DNA from 4 places in the Roseibium sp. SCP14 genome. Region 3 is predicted to be linked to each of the others. Evidence: riboswitches for the same ligand, from Rfam matches in the RefSeq annotation. Region 3 holds a riboswitch; each other region holds the start of a gene.
The links. A riboswitch is a leader RNA that binds a small molecule or an ion and turns the genes downstream of it on or off. The one in region 3 is predicted to bind thiamine pyrophosphate.
Positions count from the first base shown of each region.

Region 1: another riboswitch for thiamine pyrophosphate. It lies ahead of ABLQ08_RS11545 (ABC transporter permease); the one in region 3 lies ahead of thiB (thiamine ABC transporter substrate binding subunit).
Region 2: another riboswitch for thiamine pyrophosphate. It lies ahead of thiC (phosphomethylpyrimidine synthase ThiC); the one in region 3 lies ahead of thiB (thiamine ABC transporter substrate binding subunit).
Region 4: another riboswitch for thiamine pyrophosphate. It lies ahead of thiO (glycine oxidase ThiO); the one in region 3 lies ahead of thiB (thiamine ABC transporter substrate binding subunit).

Region 1 is NZ_JBDZYH010000002.1:936,535-939,615, reverse strand. Features, by position in the region: gene ABLQ08_RS11550 (hypothetical protein) at 1-1,291, shown strand, start outside; TPP riboswitch at 1,368-1,474, shown strand; gene ABLQ08_RS11545 (ABC transporter permease) at 1,622-2,377, shown strand; gene ABLQ08_RS11540 (ABC transporter substrate-binding protein) at 2,400-3,081, shown strand, end outside.
Region 2 is NZ_JBDZYH010000001.1:6,259-9,339, forward strand. Features, by position in the region: gene ABLQ08_RS00035 (fumarate hydratase) at 1-1,021, shown strand, start outside; TPP riboswitch at 1,142-1,262, shown strand; gene thiC (phosphomethylpyrimidine synthase ThiC) at 1,355-3,081, shown strand, end outside.
Region 3 is NZ_JBDZYH010000001.1:1,313,330-1,316,410, forward strand. Features, by position in the region: gene groL (chaperonin GroEL) at 1-591, shown strand, start outside; TPP riboswitch at 843-950, shown strand; gene thiB (thiamine ABC transporter substrate binding subunit) at 983-1,963, shown strand; gene ABLQ08_RS06030 (thiamine/thiamine pyrophosphate ABC transporter permease ThiP) at 1,939-3,081, shown strand, end outside.
Region 4 is NZ_JBDZYH010000001.1:91,945-95,025, reverse strand. Features, by position in the region: gene ABLQ08_RS00475 (pirin family protein) at 1-509, opposite strand, end outside; gene ABLQ08_RS00470 (DNA topology modulation protein FlaR) at 656-1,180, shown strand; TPP riboswitch at 1,242-1,367, shown strand; gene thiO (glycine oxidase ThiO) at 1,502-2,479, shown strand; gene thiS (sulfur carrier protein ThiS) at 2,463-2,660, shown strand; gene ABLQ08_RS00455 (thiazole synthase) at 2,666-3,081, shown strand, end outside.

The DNA.
Region 1 (3,081 bases), on a different contig from region 3:
CCAGAACGCCAAGGATGCAGCTGAACCTGTGGTGGAAAGCACGCCGGCAGATGATGGGCCGGCACGGCAAGAGCCCGTCTTCGAGCCACAGGCGCCTGATGACGATGGGATCTTCGAACCCGCTCCGGTAACTGACACGCCCGCCAAGCCCGAAGCTGAAGCCGAAACCGCAGCACCAAAGGCAAGTGAGGTGCCGGTTGAAAAGCCCGCACGAACCAAACGACAAAGGCCGAGCGCGTCTGATGCGCTGCGGGAAAAGTCTTCTTCAAACAGGACGTTGCCGATCGCGATCGCTGCCGTGATTGCGCTTCTGGTTGTTGGCGGCGGTGCCTATTTCTTCCTGTCTTCAGACGATCAACAAGCCGTTGTTCAGCCGGAAACGCAATCGGAACCGGAAGAAACGGCAATAGCATCCACCACTCCGGCTACGGATGAAACTCCGGCTGAAACGGCTGAGGCCGCTGACGATACAGCGAAAAACACCGACCGGCTGCTGGATGATGACGACCTCATCGCGCCGGATGCGCGAACAGTAACGACGACGACAATCAATCCGCAGGCTTTGCAGCCCGAACCGTCTCAGTCCGAGCCATCTCAGCCTGCGATTGTTTCGGGTGCCGACAATGGACCTGTTACGGCGACACCTGGTGCGGGAGTTGAGGCGCCTTCAGCTGTACCTGAAGGAAACCTCGCTGCGATTGCGCCGGAAGAAACGTCGCCAGGCGCTCCGGCGGCAGAGGCCGATAGCGGTGTCCAGCGCTCCATTCTCTATGAAGAAGGAGAAGAAGCTGGTGGTGCCGGCACAGCTGCTCAAGGAGCCGTTGTCTGGAACATCGAGGAAGAAACCAATCTCGACGGCAAGTCGCAGGCTGTCCTGAATGCGTCTATCGAGATCCCTGAAAGGGATGTGAAAGTCGATATCCGGATCAAGCCCAACGACGATACATCCTTGCCGGCAAGCCACCTTGTTGAAATCAGGTATGAGTTTCCGGAGAGCTTTGCCGCAGGCGATGTCGTGAATGTTCCCGGTCTGGTGATGAAGCCCACGGAAGAAGCCCGTGGAGATGCCCTGATCGGCGCTTCGGTGAAGGTTTCTCCCGGTTTCTTCTGGATCGCGCTTTCAAGTTTGCCGAACGAACAGGAACGAAATCTTGCGCTGCTGCGTGAACGCGGCTGGATCGATATTCCGATGCTTTATGAAAACGGCAAGCGCGGTATCCTGACTCTTGAAAAGGGAACCGCAGGCGCTGACGCGGTCGAAAAGGCGATTTCCGCCTGGCAGGCCGGCTAAGCGTCAGTCTTCGCTTCTGCACGATTATCAAGCAAAACTACAGCTTGCCTTTTTCGTTCAGGCAAGGCATGTTCCGCCTCGGTCCGAGGGGTGTTCCGGTTACCGGAACTGAGATGGCGTTGAGCCGAACCCTTAGAACCTGATCCGGGTCATGCCGGCGAAGGGACGGAATCCTTAGCCAATTCCCGGATCTCCATTGTCATTTTCGGCGTGTCCGAAGACGGGAGATCCTATGCTTTTTTGCCTGCTGCGGCAGCGGTTCCTGTATGTGCAGAACCTGCCTGCCGATCTGAATACCGCCGAAGCTCCGGCTCCGAACGGAGCGATGTCGTGAAGGCGTTTGTATCCACCATCGGCAGGTTTTTGCTTGGCGCGATTTCAGTGCTTGGTGTCTGGGCGCTGCTGGTTGCCGTTTTCCAGCCACCGACCTTCATGCTTCCCGGTCCGCTCGTGGTATTGCGGGCATTTCCGCAATATGCGGACTTCCTGCTGTACCACGCCGGCATTACCGCCTTGGAGACGGTGCTGGGCTTCTCTCTTGGCGTCTTGAGCGGCGCATTGCTGGCGATCTCCATCTGGCTGTTTCCGCTTGCTGGGCGTGTGGTGATGCCAACCATTCTCGTGACCCAGGCCCTGCCGGTCTTCGCCATTGCGCCTATTCTGGTGCTTTGGATGGGGTTCGGTTTGTCCTCCAAGATCGTAATGGCGATCCTGGTGATCTTTTTTACCGTAACCTCGACCGTATATGACGGCTTACGGCGGCTGGATACCGGTCTTGTGGACCTTGCCCGTCTTTACCGGGTACCGCGCCACCGTGAGCTGCTGCTGTTCCGACTTCCCGCCGCTTTGCCCGCATTTGCTTCCGGCATTCGCGTCGCTGCCGTTTTCGCGCCCATTGGCGCGGTGGTCGGTGAATGGGCGGGAGCAAAGGGCGGCCTTGCCTTCATCATGCTTCAAGCCAATGCCCGTGGGAACGCTGACCTGCTTTTCGCGGCTGTCATTCTGCTGGCCCTGATGGTGCTCGCGATGCGCTACGCCGTCGAATACTTCACCCGAATTCTTGTTCCCTGGCAGGTCGAAGACTGACTGCCGAACCCTGGAGGATTGAATGAAAAAGACACTCCTGTCCCTGACTGTCGCCGCGGGCCTCCTGGCCAGTGCTCCGGTTCAGGCTGCGGAAAAACTGACAGTTCTGCTGGACTGGTTCACCAACCCTGATCATGCTCCTGTCATTACCGCCCAGACCATGGGTTTCTTCGAGGCCGAGGGGCTCGAAGTTGAACTGATTGAACCCGCCGATCCGGCTATGCCGCCGAAACTAGTGGCTGCCGGTCAGGGTGATATCGCGATTTCCTACCAGCCGACGCTTCACGCCCACATCGAAGAGGGGCTGCCTGTCTCCCGTATCGGTACTCTGGTCGAAACGCCGCTCAACTCGCTCATCGTGCTGAAAGATGGGCCGATCAAGGAGTTGAAAGATCTGAAAGGCAAGACGGTCGGGTTTTCGGTCTCCGGCTTTGAAGATGCGATGCTTGGGCAGATGCTGCATTCGGTTGACCTGACTATGGATGACGTCGAGCTGATCAACGTCAACTTTGCGCTGTCGCCATCGCTCATGTCCGGACAGGTGGATGCGGTGATCGGTGCCTATCGCAACTTCGAACTGACCCAGATTGAAATTGAAGGCAAGGAAGGCAAGGCCTTCTACCCGGAAGAAAACGGCGTGCCGATTTTCGATGAGCTTATCTATGTCGTGAACAAGGACAAGATTGATGATCCTCGGTTCGTGA
Region 2 (3,081 bases), 1.3 Mb from region 3:
GCTCACCCATGACCGGCTGGTTGAATTCCTGAAGGAAAAGATCCTGACGCTCGGCACTGCGGCCTGTCCGCCCTATCACCTGGCCATCGTTGTCGGCGGCACGTCGGCCGAGCTGAACCTGAAGACTGCCAAACTGGCATCCGCGCGGTACCTGGACAACCTTCCGACGGAGGGATCCGAGCTCGGCCATGCCTTCCGCGATACCGAGCTGGAACAGGAAATACACAAGCTTACACAGGCAACAGGTGTCGGCGCACAGTTCGGCGGCAAGTATTTCTGTCACGATGTGCGTGTCATTCGCCTACCGCGCCACGGAGCCTCGCTGCCGATCGGCCTTGCCGTTTCCTGTTCCGCCGATCGTCAGGCTGTCGGCAAGATCACCAAGGACGGGATCTTCCTGGAACAGCTTGAGATGCATCCGGAAAAGTACCTTCCGGAAGTGACCGACGATCACCTTTCCGACAATGTGGTGAAGATAGACCTGACCAAGCCTATGCCGGAAATCCTTGGAGAACTCTCCAAGCATCCGATCAAGACGCGCCTGTCCTTGTCCGGTCCGCTGATCGTGGCGCGCGACCTGGCCCATTCCAAGCTGCGTGACCGCCTGGAAGCCGGAGAGCCACTGCCCGATTACATCAAGGATCATCCCGTCTACTATGCCGGACCGGCCAAGACACCGGAAGGCATGCCGTCCGGCTCCTTCGGACCGACAACGGCTGGGCGAATGGATGCCTATGTCGATCAGTTCCAGGCAGCCGGTGGCTCCATGGTCATGCTGGCCAAAGGCAATCGCTCGGCGCAGGTCCGCCGCGCCTGTCAGGCTCATGGCGGCTTTTATCTCGGCTCCATCGGCGGCCCGGCCGCCCGTCTTGCCCAGGACTGTATCAAGAAGGTCGAAGTGGTCGAATTCGAGGAACTGGGCATGGAAGCCGTCTGGAGGATCGAGGTCGAGGACTTCCCGGCCTTCATCGTGGTCGATGACAAGGGCAACGACTTCTTCAAGGAGCTCAACCTGAGCTGAGCCCCTCCAAAATCCGCAAGACACGCAGGCAGCCATTCGGCTGCCTGTTTTTTTGCCGTGACTGGACTCATTGATCGCCGCATCAGGTGATTGACAGAATCGTTCTTCAGCCAATACGCTCCGGCCTTGCAGGGGAGCCCCGCTAAGGGGGCTGAGAGGTGGACATCGCGCGAGCGGAGTGAAGCGACCCTTTGAACCTGACCCAGGTGATACTGGCGTAGGAAGCATTCAGAGCGGGCCGCTTTCCGGTCGACCTTTCATGGTCAACAGCTCCCCTTTCCTGCAAAAGCATGACGACGGGTCTTTCTGAGCAAACAGCGCTAGGAGAGAACCTTGACCACTCCCTCAGTTGACATCACCACCGGCTGTCTGCCGGCCTCCCGGAAGATTTACGTTTCCGGGCAATATCATTCCGATATCCGCGTTCCGATGCGAGAGATCGGCCTGCATCCGACCGCTGGAGAGCCGCCGGTCACGGTTTACGACACGTCCGGCCCTTACACCGATCCGGAGGCGACCATCGATATTGCCGCCGGTCTTTCCAAAACACGCCGCGACTGGATCTTGAAGCGAGGCGATGTCGAGGAATATGACGGCCGCACCATTCAACCCGCCGATAACGGCTTCGTATCGGCAGAAAGGCTCGTGCCTGAGTTTCCGAACACTTCGCAGCCCTTGCGCGCCAAGGATGGCCGCCCGGTCACCCAGCTCGCTTATGCCCGAGCCGGGATCGTAACCCCGGAAATGGAATACATCGCCATCCGGGAAAACCAGAAACGCAAGGCGGCAACCGGGCGGGACGGAAACGACTGGGGCGCAAACATTCCCGACCTGGTCACACCGGAATTTGTGCGCGACGAAGTGGCCGCCGGTCGCGCGATCATTCCGGCAAACATCAATCACCCGGAAAGCGAGCCGATGATCATCGGCCGGAATTTTCTGGTGAAGGTCAACGCCAACATGGGCACGTCTGCCGTCACCTCCTCCATGGCGGAAGAAGTCGACAAGATGGTGTGGGCAATCCGCTGGGGTGCGGACACCGTGATGGACCTATCGACGGGCAGAAACATTCACAACACCCGCGAATGGATCATTCGCAATTCACCGGTTCCGATCGGCACCGTCCCGATCTACCAAGCGCTTGAAAAAGTCGGTGGTGTCGCCGAGGACCTCACCTGGGAAATCTTCCGCGACACCCTGATCGAACAGGCAGAGCAAGGTGTCGACTATTTCACGATCCACGCAGGCGTGCGGCTTCACATGGTGCCGATGACAGCGAACCGGGTGACCGGAATTGTCAGCCGTGGCGGCTCGATCATGGCCAAGTGGTGCCTGCATCACCACAAGGAGAGCTTTCTCTACGAGCATTTCGCCGAAATCTGCGACATCTGCCGCACTTACGACGTCTCCTTCAGCCTCGGCGACGGCCTTCGCCCCGGCTCCATCGCCGATGCGAATGACAAGGCGCAGTTCGCCGAGCTCGAAACCCTGGGTGAACTCACCAGGATCGCCTGGGACAAGGACTGTCAGGTCATGATTGAAGGTCCAGGCCACGTCGCCATGCACAAGATCAAGGAGAACATGGACAAGCAACTGGAGTGCTGTGACGAGGCGCCGTTCTATACGCTCGGACCGCTCACGACGGACATCGCGCCGGGCTACGACCACATAACGTCCGGCATCGGCGCGGCAATGATCGGCTGGTTCGGTTGTGCGATGCTGTGCTACGTCACTCCCAAGGAACACCTGGGCCTGCCTGATCGCGACGATGTCAAAACCGGAGTGATCACATACAAGATCGCCGCGCACGCAGCCGACCTAGCCAAGGGTCTTCCCGGTGCTCAGGCACGCGATGATGCGCTTTCTCGCGCCCGGTTCGAGTTCCGGTGGGAAGACCAATTCAATCTGTCCCTAGACCCTGACACGGCACGTGACTTTCACGATCAGACATTGCCGAAGGAAGCCCACAAGGTTGCGCATTTCTGCTCCATGTGCGGACCGAAATTCTGTTCAATGCGGATCAGCCACGACATCCGCGCCGAGGCCCAGAAAACAGGCAT
Region 3 (3,081 bases):
CAGATCGAAGAAACCACTTCCGATTACGACCGCGAGAAGCTCCAGGAGCGCCTGGCCAAGCTCGCTGGCGGTGTTGCAGTTATCCGCGTTGGCGGTGCGACCGAAATCGAAGTGAAAGAGAAAAAAGACCGCGTTGACGATGCTCTGAACGCAACCCGTGCTGCCGTTGAAGAAGGCATCGTACCGGGTGGCGGCACCGCTCTGCTGCGTGCGAAGAAAGCTGTCTCCGCTCTGTCTTCCGACAACTCCGACATCGAAGCCGGCATCAAGATCGTTCTGCGCGCTCTGGAAGCTCCGATCCGTCAGATCGTCGAAAACGCTGGCGTCGAAGGCTCCATCGTTGTTGGCAAGATCCAGGAAAACGACGACGACACCTTCGGCTTCAACGCTCAGACCGAAGACTTCGTCAACATGATCGAAGCCGGCATCATCGACCCGACCAAAGTTGTTCGTACTGCTCTGCAGGACGCAGCTTCCGTCGCTGGTCTGCTGATCACCACCGAAGCCATGGTTGCTGAGCTGCCGAAGAAAGAAGCAGCACCGGCAATGCCGGGTGGCGACATGGGCGGTATGGGCGGCATGGGCTTCTAAGAAGTCCAAAGCTCAAAGCTTTACGGAAAGGGCGGTCTTCGGACCGCCCTTTTTGCGTTTGCAGCCACCCGTCACTTCAGTCTGTGCCGAATTGCGGCACCAGGGGTGGCATGGGCTTTCAATGAGGATTGATCGAATGCACCTGCGTTCGCCCGAGAAACCTTCATCGGATGCACTGGTGTAAGGCCATCACAATCTTTATCCAGCTAACCGTAATCCTGTTGTGCTCAGACGCATTTCCAGATAATCACGGCCTTACCTCGGGGTGCGTGAGGAATTCGCGCTGAGATGCCGTTCTGGCAAACCCGTTGAACCTGAACCGGCTAGAACCGGCGGAGGGAAAGGTAGCGGTTTCATCCATCCTTGCCCTCTCGCCGCAATGGAGGATGACATGAAACATCTGCTCTTTGCTGCGGGACTATTGTGCGCAACATCGGCGATTGCCGCCGACAAACCCCAGCTGACCGTCTACACTTATGACAGCTTCGTTTCCGACTGGGGCCCCGGCCCGCAGGTGAAGGAAGCTTTCGAAGCCGTCTGCAATTGCGAGCTGAACCTCGTCGGCATCGAAGATGGCGCAGCTCTTCTGTCGCGCATCCGGCTGGAGGGGGAGAATTCCGACGCGGATATCGTGCTTGGTCTGGACACCAACCTGATTGCCGCTGCAAAGGAAACCGGCCTCTTCGCGCCCCATTCCGTACGCACCGAATATGCGCTGCCGATTGAGTGGAACGACGAAACCTTCGTGCCTTACGACTGGGGTTACTTCGCTTTCGTGCACAACAAGGACGCCGAGGCACCCGGCAACTTCCGCGAACTGGCAGAGAGCGATACCAAGATCCTCATTCAGGATCCACGCTCGTCGACACCGGGACTGGGCCTTCTGCTGTGGGTCAAGGCAGTTTATGGCGACGAAGCTTCGGCAATCTGGGAAGGTCTTTCGGACAATATCGTCACTGTCACCAAGGGCTGGTCGGAAGCATATGGACTGTTTCTCGAAGGGGAAGCGGACATGGTGCTCAGCTACACCACCTCACCGGCCTATCACCTGATTGCCGAAGACGACGCCAGCAAGGCTGCTGCCGCCTTTGACGAAGGTCACTACATGCAGGTCGAAGTTGCTGCGAAAATGGCGGGCACGGATCAGCCGGAACTGGCCGATCAGTTTCTGGAGTTCATGACTTCCGACGTGTTCCAATCCATCATTCCGACCACGAACTGGATGTATCCTGCAATTACTCCGGAGGGCGGACTGCCAAAAGGCTTCGAAACCCTGCACACTCCGGAAAAATCCCTACTCTTGGGCGCTGATGAAGCCGCCAAAGTGCGGGAAGAAGCGTTGGCGGAATGGCTGGGCGCACTCAGCCAGTAAATCCGTTCCCGGGGATCGCGTCGGCGGCTGTCGTCGCCGCGCTGATTCTGGGCACGCTGGCCGCAATTGCGCTGCGCGCTGAAGCCGGGCAAGGATTTGGTCCGGCTGACTGGGCAGCGCTGCGCTTTACGCTTACGCAGGCGGTGCTTTCCGCCCTGATCAGCGCCGGATTGGCAATCCCGGTTGCCCGTGCGCTGGCAAGGCGGCGGTTTCCGGGCCGAAGCGTGTTGATCGCCCTTCTCGGGGCTCCCTTCATCCTTCCCGTCATCGTGGCCATAATCGGCCTCCTCCAGGTCTTCGGACGCGCGGGGTGGATTTCCGACGCGTTTGGCCTCTTCGGCCTGCCACCTATCCGCATTTACGGATTGCATGGCGTTGTCCTTGCGCATGTCTTTTTTAATCTGCCTTTGGCCACTCGCCTGATTCTGCAAGGCTGGCAGGAGGTTCCTTCGGAACGATTTCGTCTCGCGGCCCAGTTGGGTTGTGACGAGCGTTCAATGTTCCGGCTGATCGAGTTGCCGATGCTGGCGCGGATCCTTCCCGGCGTTCTGGCTGTGATTTTTGCCATTTGCCTGACGAGCTTTGCAGTTGCGCTAACCCTGGGCGGCGGCCCCCGTGCCACGACGATCGAACTGGCGATCTATCAGGCCTTCACGTATGACTTCGACCTCAGCCGGGCAGCGATGCTGTCGGCGCTGCAGCTGGTCCTGACAACGGCAGCAGCATACGCCGCACTCAAACTCTCGCGGGGGGACGGCTTTGGTGCCGGACTTGACCGGGCCATTCGCCGCTGGGATGGCGGGAAGCCGATTGTCGACACGATTTGGATCGCGATTGCCTCAGTCTTTCTTCTTCTGCCGCTGATGTCGGTGGTGATCTCTGGCCTTGTCGGCCTTGCCTCGTTACCGGTGGTCGTGGTTCAGGCAGCAATGACCTCGCTGGCGGTAGCAGCCCTGAGCACTTTTGTCCTGTTGTTGATGGCACTTCCCATGGCGGCGACCATCGCTACCGGGCGATACGGCTTCGTGGACGTCAGCGGTATCCTCGGGCTTGCCGCCTCGCCGTTGGTCATCGGCACTGGTTTGTTCATTGTGCTTCGGCCTCTGGTCGATCCGACC
Region 4 (3,081 bases), 1.2 Mb from region 3:
ACTGAAGCGCCTTTGTCCGCGAATTCGGGTTGCTGTTCGGTTCCAAAGTGCTGGAAAGTCGGATCGCCTTCTTCCAGATGCTTTGGTAGAGCAACCCAACTTTGAAGGCCGAACAATTGCCGGGTTTCCTGCTTTCGCTCCGGGCGTTCGCGTTCCGAGTGGACGATGCCTTTGCCGGCACTCATCCAGTTAAGCGCTCCGGGCGAGATCGCGATTTCCGTCCCGAGACTGTCCCGATGATACATTTCGCCCTCAAACAGGTAGGTTACCGTCGCGAGACCGATATGCGGGTGTGGGCGGACGTCGATACCACCGCCGACAAGCAGCTCCGCTGGTCCCATCTGATCGAAAAAGATGAACGGACCGATCATGCGCCGTCGTGGAGACGGCAGGGCACGGCGGACATGAAAGCCGCCCAGGTCTGATGTCCGGGGAACAATGATCGTATCGATCGGATCGCAACTTGCGGCATTGCCCGCGACCGGGTCGGGGGTGTTCAACCAGCTCATCTGCCTCTCCTTGCAGTCAAAAGCGCGTCTGCCGGTTAGATAGGGTCGCAGGCCTGTAAGTGTCCATTGAACAGTCTGTTTCCATCTTTTCTTTCAATCAGAAGGGCGTATAACTGCGAGCCCTCAATCGCCCCAAAAGGTGTTTCATGAAACGCGTGATGATCGTCGGAGGTCCCGGTTCGGGCAAAAGCACGCTCGCGCACCAGCTCGGTCAGCGGACGGGTTTGCCCGTCTACAACATGGACCACATTCACTGGCTGCCTGGCTGGGTTGAAAGACCCAGACAGGAAAAAGATGCGCTGACGCATCAGGTTCACATGAAGAGCGAATGGATCTTCGAAGGTGGTCATTCGAGCACTTACGCGGAACGGGTTGATCGGGCGGACACATTCATCTGGTTGGATGTTCCGGTCTGGTTGCGGATCTTTCGGGTTCTGAAACGCTCTCTTCAATATTACGGCAAAAGCCGGCCTGATTTGCCGGAAGGGTGTCCGGAGCGTTTCAACGGCCAAACCGTCGAGTTCGTGCGGTTCATCTGGCGCACCCGGCATAGCGCACGCGCCAAGCTGCTTCGGATCTACACAGCTCCGCCGCCGCATCTGACTGTTCTGAAGTTTTCCAGTCTGAAAGAGACGCGTGCGTTTTTGGATGACCTGTCACCGGAAACCTGAAGACAGGGAGCGGACACACGCTGAGATGTCTTGACAGAACGTGCGTGCCGACGGCACAAACGGGGCTCACCCGGGGTGTCCCGTCATGGGGCTGAGATGCTGCAGGGTGCGGTAACACGCACAGCGCAGGGACCCGAAGAACCTGATCCAGGTCATGCTGGCGAAGGGATGGTGGCCCTGACGGCGCGCGAGGACCATTTGTCCGGCGCATGCAGTCAAGCGCATCCCCGACAGCCCCTGACGAAAAAGAATGTAAGGCCTTTGGTTGGCCCTGCAGGAGTGAAACGTCGTGCAAGGTGTCTCAGGCGCAGGTGCAAAGACATGAGGGTCCTGATCCGCGGAGCAGGTGTTGCCGGGTTGTCGCTCGCATACGAACTTCGCAAGCGGGGTGCCGAAGTCACCTTGTTTGAGATCCGTGAAGGCTTGACCAGAAGTGCTTCCTGGCTGGCCGGTGGCATGCTGGCACCGTGGTGTGAGCGTGAAAATGCCGAAGAAGACGTTCTCGCTTATGGAAAAAAGTCGGTCGACTGGTGGGCAAAAGCGTTGCCGGGTGCGGTTTCGCACAAAGGTACCCTGGTCGTTGCGCCACCTCGTGATATCGCCGAACTCAGTCGCTTCGCCGGACGTACGAGCGGCTACGAATGGGTGGATGGGGCCGGGGTAACAGGTCTTGAGCCCGACCTGGAGGGGAGATTTTCCAAAGGACTGTTCTTCCCGAAGGAGGCTCACCTGGATCCGCGAAAAGCCTTGATCCAGCTTGAAGAAACGGTTTCCAGACTGGGTGTTAGAACCTTCTTCGGACCAGAAGAACCGAAGGTGGATACGAATTTCATCGCCGATTGCATAGGTATGGCGTCGAAAGAAAAGGAGTTGAGGGCAGTGCGCGGGGAAATGCTGATCCTGCACGCACCAGAGATCACGTTGTCCAGGCCCGTTAGAATGCTTCATCCGCGCATTCCGGTCTATATCGTGCCTCGGGACAACAACCACTTCATGGTCGGGGCAACGATGATCGAAAGTGCCGATGACGGCCCGGTCAGTGTTCGCTCCACCATGGAACTGCTGAACGCTGCCTATAGCCTTCACCCGGCTTTCGCTGAAGCCAAGATCATTGAGACAGGCGTGGGTGTTCGCCCGGCCTATGCCGACAATCTGCCGCGCATCAACTTTGACGGCCGGGTCCTGAGCCTGAATGGCTTCTACCGTCACGGTTTCCTGCTGGCTCCGCATTTTGCGGCACAGGCCGCCGAAACCCTGTTCCTTTCTTCCAAGGAGACCACCCTTGAAACTCATCATTAACGGCGAAGAGCAGGAGGTGACCAGTTCGACCCTCTCAGGGCTTCTGGATGAACTGGCCTATGAACACGATTTTCTTGCCACAGCGCGCAACAGCGAGCTTGTTTCTGCTGAAGAACGTGCCAGCTGCGAGCTTCTTGAAGGGGATCGGATCGAGATCCTGTCTCCCATGCAGGGAGGGTGAGGACCATGCTTGAGTTTTATGGCGAGGTGATTTCTTCCCGCTTGCTTCTGGGAACAGCGCAATATCCGTCGCCGAAAATCCTTTCAGATGCAGCAATGCGATCAGGTAGTGTAATACTGACCGTTTCCTTGCGCCGCGAAGCAGCAGGAACCGGTGCTGGTGGCAAGTTCTGGGACCTCATCCGCCAGCTGAATGTGCGCGTGCTTCCCAACACTGCCGGATGTCATTCTGTGAAAGAGGCCGTAACCACTGCGAAGATGGCGCGGGAGTTGTTCGGAACAGATTGGATCAAGCTGGAGGTCATAGGCCATCATGACAGCTTGCAGCCGGATGTATTTGGATTGGTGGAGGCTGCACGAATTCTGTGCGAAGACGGTTTCAAAGTCTTTCCATACACCACGGATGACATCGTTGTCGGTGA